DNA from 2 places in the Cobetia sp. MM1IDA2H-1 genome. Region 2 is predicted to be linked to the other one. Evidence: predicted binding sites of a transcription regulator. Region 2 holds the regulator's gene; the other holds the start of a gene.

Region 1 (3,880 bases), 1.5 Mb from region 2:
GCACCTCCGCCTTGACCAAGCAGTACATCGATTACCACGGCTACTGGCTGGCCACCCATTACGAGGGGTGGGGGGCCAAGGCGGAGTATCTCGCCTGTCGCGAACGGGTCGCGGTGATGGATCTCTCCGCATTGCGCAAGTTCGAGGTCGCCGGACCGGACGCCGAACGCCTGTTGCAATATGCGCTGACCCGCAACGTGCGCCGACTCTCCATCGGAGAAGTGGTGTATTCCGCCATGTGTCAGGAAACCGGCGGCATGCTCGATGACGGCACCCTGTTCCGCATGGGCGAGCAGACCTTCCGCTGGATCTGTGGTGATCCGGCCAGCGGCCAGTGGCTGCGGGATCTCGCAGAGCAGCAGGGCTATCGCGTCACGGTGCGCGACTCCACCCATCAGCTGCACAACATCGCGCTGCAGGGGCCGAAGAGCCGCGAGGTGCTGGCGCCGTTGATCTGGAATGCGCGTACCCAGCCGGAGGTGGAAACGCTGGGCTGGTTCCGCTTCATGGTCGGCCGTCTGGCGGGGCCGAATGGCATCCCGCTGATGGTGTCTCGGACCGGCTATACCGGTGAGCTGGGCTATGAGATCTGGTGTCATCCGCATGACGCCCCGGCCGTGTGGGAGGCGATCTGGGCGGCCGGTGAGCCGCATGGCATCGCGCCACTGGGGCTGGATGCCCTCGACATGCTGCGGATAGAGGCGGGGCTGATCTTCGCTGGCCATGAATTCTGCCCGCAGACGTCTCCCTACGAGGCGGGCATCGGCTTCACCGTGCCGATGAAGAGCAAGGAGGATGATTTCGTCGGGCGTGCGGCCATGCAGCGCGAGACGCCGGAATCCCGCCATCGGATCATGGGCCTGAAGATGGACAGCAGCGAGCTGGTCAGCCACGGCGACCTCGTCTATCACGGCCGCTATCCGGTCGGGGTGATCACCAGCGCGACCCGCTCTCCCTTGCTCAACCAGTCCATCGCCATGTGTCGTCTTGCCCCGGAGTTCTCAAGCCCCGGAACGCAGCTTGAGATCGGTCAGCTGGATGGTCACCAGAAGCGTCTCGTCGCCGAGGTGGTGACATTGCCTTTCCATGATCCTGAGCGTCTCAAGGTGCGCAGCTGAGTGATGCATGACGCATGGCCGAGACCTCGCGCGTGAGGCTGGCCGGTGACGATTCGTATATGCAGTACGACTCACGTCATATCACGGTGCAGGACGCCGCCTGCCTGCCTCAATAACGAACACCCTCTTGCCAGGTGGTGATTTCCGGGCTTCATATGTGAAGAGGTGTCCACGATTTCTAGAAGATATCAATGAAAACAACGTATTACTGAAGGTGGCCATCAGGGGTCATCTGGCATGTCGCTTGCTTTATCCAGCAGGTCCCCCTTGAAAAACAACAACAACCTTCGGGCAGACAGGGTTTCCACCGGCAGGCATGCGGTGTCAGACCCGGCCCGGAAAAGGAGAAAAGACGATGGATGAAAAGACGTTGCAAAGCATATTGGATATGCACCAGGCGATGAACATCGAGGTGTTCTACTGGTGGTGTACCGCCATCATGTTCCTGATCCACGCAGGCTTTCTGGCCTACGAGATCGGTGCCTCCCGTTCCAAGAATGCCTTGGCATCCGGCATGAAGAACGTGCTGACGCTGGCCTCGATCATCCCCGCCTTCTACTTCGTGGGCTGGTGGATCTACAACGCCTTCCCCAACGGGCTGATCCCCATCGAGGCTTCCGCGGCACTGCCCTGGAGCGCGAGCATGCGCCCGGACGCCGATGACATGGGCACCGGTATCTTCTTCGCGGCCTTTGCCCTGTTCGGTGCGACCACGGGCTCGATTCTCTCGGGCGCGGTGATCGAACGCATCCGCCTGGGCGCCTTCCTGTTACTGGCGGTGATTCTCGGTGCGGGTGTCTGGATCCTGGCGGGTGCCTGGGGCTGGCATCCGGATGGCTGGATGCTGCACAAGTTGGGCTACCACGATGTCGGCGCGGCGGGCGTGGTGCATGCCGTGGCCGGCTTCTTCGCGCTGGGCGTGCTGCTCAATCTGGGCGCGCGCATCGGCAAGTACAGTGACGATGGCAAGCCGCAGGTGATCGCACCGCACAACATGCCGATGACCTTGATCGGGCTGATGCTGATCATCGTCGGTTTCTTCGGCTTCCTCGGCGGCTGCATCATCTTCAACACCGGTGACATCGGCTGGACCACCATCTATGGCAATCGCACCAACCTCTCGGCCTTCGCCTTCAATACCCTGATGGGCTTCGGTGGCGGCGTGATCGGTGCCTATCTGTCCTCGCGTGATCCCTTCTGGACCATGTCCGGTGCGCTGGGCGGCATCATCACCGTCGCGGCGGGGCTGGATCTCTACAACCCGGGCCTGGCCTTCGTACTGGCCGTCACCGGTGGCGCCTTGATGCCGAAGATCGGCGCGCTGCTAGAGAAGCGTGGCCTGGATGACTCCGTCGGTGCCTTCGCGGTACATGGCTTCTGCGGCTTCTATGGTGTGGTACTGGTGGGTGTCTTCGCCGCGGGCTTCCCGAATGTCGGCGAAGGCGTGCCGGACGTCTCCTTCACCGGGCAGCTGACAGGCGCGGTGGTGATGGCAGTGACGGGCTTCGTGCCGGGTTGGGGCGTTGCCTATCTGCTCAAGAAGTTCAACCTGCTGCGCGTGCCGCCGCATGTCGAAGTGCTCGGGCTGGACCTGTTCGAAGTGCCGGCCAAGGCCTACCCGGAGAGCATGGCAACCGAGTCATCTTCCAGCGTGCCGGCACGTTCCGGTGGGGTGGTCGCGGCGCCAATGGACAAGCGTCCGGACATCAGCTGAGTCGGTTCTGACGATTACCCGCATGAGGATTGGCTCGTTTGTTGCAGCGTTCGTTGCCATCTGTCCTGAAGTCTGGCTGCCAGCCAGTGACGGAGCGAACGGGCCGATTCGTTTTCTTTCTTCTCCAGGAGTCTTGTCATGGAAACTGTCGATACTGCGGTACATGCTGCCAACTATGCGTTCTTCTTCAGCAATTCAGGGATGGTGGCGGTCAGTCTGTTGATCGCGGCTGGCGTCTGCATCTCGTTGAGCGTCAATATCCTGCGCCATGAGAAAGCGTCATTCCGCAGCAAGAAGACCCTCTGATCCATCGGGGCCTTCTTGCTCCGCAACCACAGAATGCACAACGCCGCGAAGCCATGCTTCGCGGCGTTGTGCATTCTGTGGGCCCGATGTCACATGTCAGGTGACACAAGGCCGTCAGTCAATCAGATCCTGTCCGTCACTCAGACCTTGTCAGTCGCGAGGGAGCGTTCGGCGGCTGTCTTGCCGCCTGCTTGTCTGGCGCTCTTGTCGGGCTGCGCCAGGAAGGCTTCCAGCGAATCATCCATCGCGTCGAGCCAGGGCGTGTGATGGCGCGGGGCCAGGGTGCCGGTCATCAGCGAGCGATAGGAGTAGTCACGGAAGGTCATGATGTTCTCGTGCTTGTGGTGCTCCCACTCGAGGAAGGTGCGATTGACGCCGTCGATATCGAAGCTCGGATAATCCGTCTTGGAAATCAGTGACTTCACGTAATCGCCCTGGAAGCGGATCATCGATTCATCGCTGTCCAGTGTCTCTTCCCGGTCACGCCATGCCTGACTGTCTGCCTGCATGGCCTCGCGGCTGGGCAGCGCGATCTCACCGAGAATCACGTCACGCACCCACCATGCCTGGGCATCGAACATGTTGAAGGTGTACCACTGATCCTGCATGCCGAGATAGAACAGGCGCGGATTGGCTTCCCAGGCAGCGCCCTTGTAGAGACCGAGCGGCCACATGCGGTTGGCTGTCTTGAGGCGCAGCGGTTCATCGAGGAACGGGAAGTGATGGAGGTAGCCGGTGCACA
Region 2 (3,880 bases):
TGGATGCCGCGCGCGTTGACATCAGTCGCGCCGACAGCGGCGAGATCTCCCTAGTCAAGGCCACCGGCCAGCGCGCCTACATGGAGCAGAAACCCGATACCGACGAGCGACTGGTCAAGGGCTGGGCGAATACCATTCGCTACCACGCGCTGGAGCGCCGGGTGGAACTGGTCGGCGATGCCCGTCTGGAGAAAGGCGACGACACCTTCGAAGGCGGCTACGTGGAATACTTCCTGGACAAGCGCCAGGTCAATGCCAGCAATGGCACCGATGCCTCATCCTCCGAGGGGTCACGCGTCCACATGACCCTGACGCCACGTGGCGCCAATGCCAGCAAGGACCAATGAGCATGACTGCTGCCAGCCCACGTACCCTCAGCGCTCGTCATCTGGCCAAGGCCTACAAGGGTCGCAAGGTCGTCAAGGACATCTCGCTGGAAATCCGCCAGGGTGACATCGTAGGCCTGCTGGGCCCCAACGGGGCCGGCAAGACGACCTCGTTCTACATGATCGTCGGCCTCGTGCGCTCGGATGCCGGTAGCGTGACCATCGATGACCACGACCTGTCCGGCGCCGCCATGCATCAGCGGGCTCGCGCCGGCATCGGCTATCTGCCCCAGGAAGCCTCGATCTTCCGCAAGCTCTCGGTATCCGACAACATCATGGCGATCCTCGAGACGCGCAAGGACCTGGATCGCAACGGACGCAAGGCACGCCTGGAGGAGCTGCTCAACGAGTTCAGCATCACGCATATTCGTGACAGTGCCGGCATGAGCCTTTCCGGCGGGGAGCGCCGCCGCGTGGAGATCGCTCGCGCACTGGCCACCGAGCCGGACTTCGTGCTGCTCGATGAGCCGTTTGCCGGCGTGGACCCCATCTCGGTGGGCGAGATCAAGAGCATCGTGCGCCAGCTGCGTGACCGCGGCATCGGGGTGCTGATCACCGATCACAACGTGCGCGAGACACTCGACATCTGCGATACCGCCTACATCGTGGGCGATGGCCAGATCATCGCGCATGGCGACGCCGACACCATCCTCGCCAACCAGCAGGTGCGTGATGTCTACCTGGGTCATGAGTTCAAGCTCTAGCCCGAGAGTGCCGTCAGCCTGGTGAGAGCCGTCAGCCTGGTGAGAGCCGTCAGCCTGACGAGAGCCGTCCGACCTCTTCTGCTCTCACCAGCACCCACCAGCACCCGCCACTTCCTGCTTCATTGTCGGGGCCTCGTTCCCCGCCCCCTCACGCAAGCGCCTCGACATGCGCTTGCGTGATCTCCCCGTGAACCCTCCTGCTCTGCCACACCTCACTCGAATGCATGACGTCCATACCACCTTGGTGGCAACATGGCATGCAAGTTGCTTGAATATTCTCGACTGCCCCTTGTCAGTGCCCCGACCCACGGTATAGCGTAGATGCACGTTCCTTTGCCGTGAATGACAGACCCCATGAAACCCACCTTGCAGCTTCGACTCGGCACTTCCCTGACCATGACCCCGCAACTTCAGCAAGCGATCCAGCTGCTGCAGTTGTCGACGCTGGACCTGCGTCAGGAGATACAGCAGGCGCTCGAGTCAAACCCCATGCTGGAGCTTGACGAGGAATACGAGTCGCTGGATGTCGCGGAGACACAGGACAAGAGCGAGATCTCCACCTCCGAGACCAACAGCGAGATTCCTGAAGAATACCCTCTCGACAGTGACTGGTCGGACCTCTACCAGGACCACGCAGGCAGCCTGACCAGTTCCGGCAGCGGAAGCTCGAGCGAGGACGGGCCGGACTTCGATCGCAACACCAGTGTCGAAAGCCTGCAGGACCATCTGCGCTGGCAGCTGGCGATGACGGACCTCGATGCGCGTGAACGCCAGATGGCGGAGAGTCTGATCGATGCGGTGGATGGGGCCGGCTACCTGAGCATGAGCCTGGACGAACTGGTCGATGGCCTGCGAGGTCAGGGACTGCCCGGCCTCAAGGCGTCGGAACTCGAGCAGGTCCTGCTGCGCCTTCAGCAGTTCGATCCCACCGGTGTGTTCGCTCGAGACCTGCGCGAATGCCTGCTGCTTCAGCTGGCCCTGCTGCCGGACGATCTGCCGCTGCTGGCCCAGGCCCGCCGTCTGGTGCGGCAATTCCTCGAGGCACTGGGCAATGACGATCGCAAGCTGCTCAAGCGTCGCCTGAGCCTGGATGATGATGAGCTGGATCACGTCATTCGTCTGGTACGGGCGCTCGACCCGCGCCCGGCGTCCGCCTGGGGCGAGCCTGCCAGTGATTACGTCATCCCGGACCTGCTGGTCCGTCATACGCGTCACGGCTGGCAGGTCGAGCTCAACCCGGAAGCGCTGCCCAAGCTGCGTATCCAGCCGGAATATGCCGCCCTCATCAAGCGGGCCGACAAGTCCGCGGACAACACCTTCCTCAAGGACAATCTTCAGGAAGCCCGCTGGCTGATGAAGAGCCTGTCCTCACGCAATGACACCCTGCTCAAGGTGGGCCGCGAGATCATGGCGCGCCAGATCGACTTCCTCGAGCAGGGGGAAGAAGGCATGAAGCCGCTGATCCTCGCCAACATCGCGGAAGTGGTCGAGATGCACGAATCCACCATCTCGCGGGTGACCACCCAGAAATATATCCACACCCCGAGAGGCGTGTTCGAACTCAAGTTCTTCTTCTCGAGTCAGGTGGGTGGCAGCGGCAACGGTGACGCGCACTCCAGCACCGCGATCCGTGCGCGCATTCGCAAGCTGATCTCGGAAGAACCGGCGCGCAAGCCATTGTCCGACTCACGCCTGGTGGATCTGCTGGCCAGTGATGGCATCGAGGTAGCGCGCCGGACGGTCGCCAAGTATCGCGAGGCCATGGGCATCCCCTCCTCCAGCGAGCGCAAGCGCTTGGCGTGAGTCTCGACAACGGATACCCGCAAGCCAGCGGGCTCCACACGTCGGAGCGCTGAAGCTCGCCCCCTTGCACCTGCCATCCTGACATCATCTGCCAATCGGTCGTCTGAATACCGGTTGGCAATGCCTGTCCTTGCGACTGCGTGAGTGACTTCACGCCCCCAATTGCCTATTTTTCCAGCCACTTTTCTCCAGAGTGCTTTCTTTTTCCCTCACATCCCACGGACAGATAGCCAGGGGTCGCCACCGACTCCTGCCACACGAACGTCGACGTAAATGCTGACATTGGCCACAAACGGCCGGTTTCTCGAGCCCCATTCCGTCCGTGATGCGAGGCGATGCTCATGAAGAACCTGCTGATATCCCTCGCTGGGTTGAAGACAAGCCTTGCCCCACGATGCAGCGCAGCGTTGATCTTTGTTCAAAGCTTGGGCATTGTCGGGGTAGACGCTCGGTACACCGGCACCGCCGCTCTCGCCAGCAGATGATCGCCACGAGACCATGGCCGGAGTCAGAAAGTGGCCGCGCGTTCAATCAGGGTTTGCTCGCAGTCAAAAAGGGTTACAATTCAAAGGCAACCCGCTGGATAAAGGAGCGTGTCCATGCAAGTGAATATCACCGGGCATCATGTGGAACTCACCGATCCTCTCCGCGATTATGTCAACGAGAAGCTCGCTCGCCTCGAACGGCATTACGACAACATCACCAATGTTCAGGTGACACTGTCGATCGAGAAGGAACGCCAACAGGCTGCCTGCACCCTGCACGCCGCTGGCGCCGACCTCCATGCCCTGGCAGAAGACCCCAACATGTACGCTGCCATCGACGCGCTCGCCGACAAGCTGGACCGCCAGCTGGTCAAACACAAGGAAAAGTCCCAGGCTCGCTCTCAGGGCACCGGGACCCGTTGACCTTCTGCCATGACACTTGATCAGATCCTTCCCCCCGAGCGCACGCTCTACGGCGTCCCCGGGGGGAGCAAGAAGCGGG

The links. Region 2 encodes sigma-54, which starts transcription at its own class of promoters, with help from an activator protein. Its sites were predicted from a motif close to TGGCACNNNNNTTGCTNT; they were not measured.
Region 1: the regulator sigma-54 is predicted to act here: its motif matches at 1,352-1,369, upstream of BOH68_RS09850 (ammonium transporter).

What each region holds. Positions count from the first base shown of each region.
Region 1 is NZ_CM133225.1:2,305,291-2,309,170, reverse strand. It holds gene BOH68_RS09855 (DUF1989 domain-containing protein) at 1-1,118, shown strand, start outside; gene BOH68_RS09850 (ammonium transporter) at 1,474-2,832, shown strand; gene BOH68_RS09845 (hypothetical protein) at 2,971-3,138, shown strand; gene BOH68_RS09840 (NAD(P)-binding domain-containing protein) at 3,279-3,880, opposite strand, start outside.
Region 2 is NZ_CM133225.1:802,739-806,618, reverse strand. It holds gene lptA (lipopolysaccharide transport periplasmic protein LptA) at 1-347, shown strand, start outside; gene lptB (LPS export ABC transporter ATP-binding protein) at 350-1,090, shown strand; gene BOH68_RS03420 (RNA polymerase factor sigma-54) at 1,445-2,893, shown strand; gene hpf (ribosome hibernation-promoting factor, HPF/YfiA family) at 3,493-3,801, shown strand; gene BOH68_RS03410 (PTS sugar transporter subunit IIA) at 3,811-3,880, shown strand, end outside.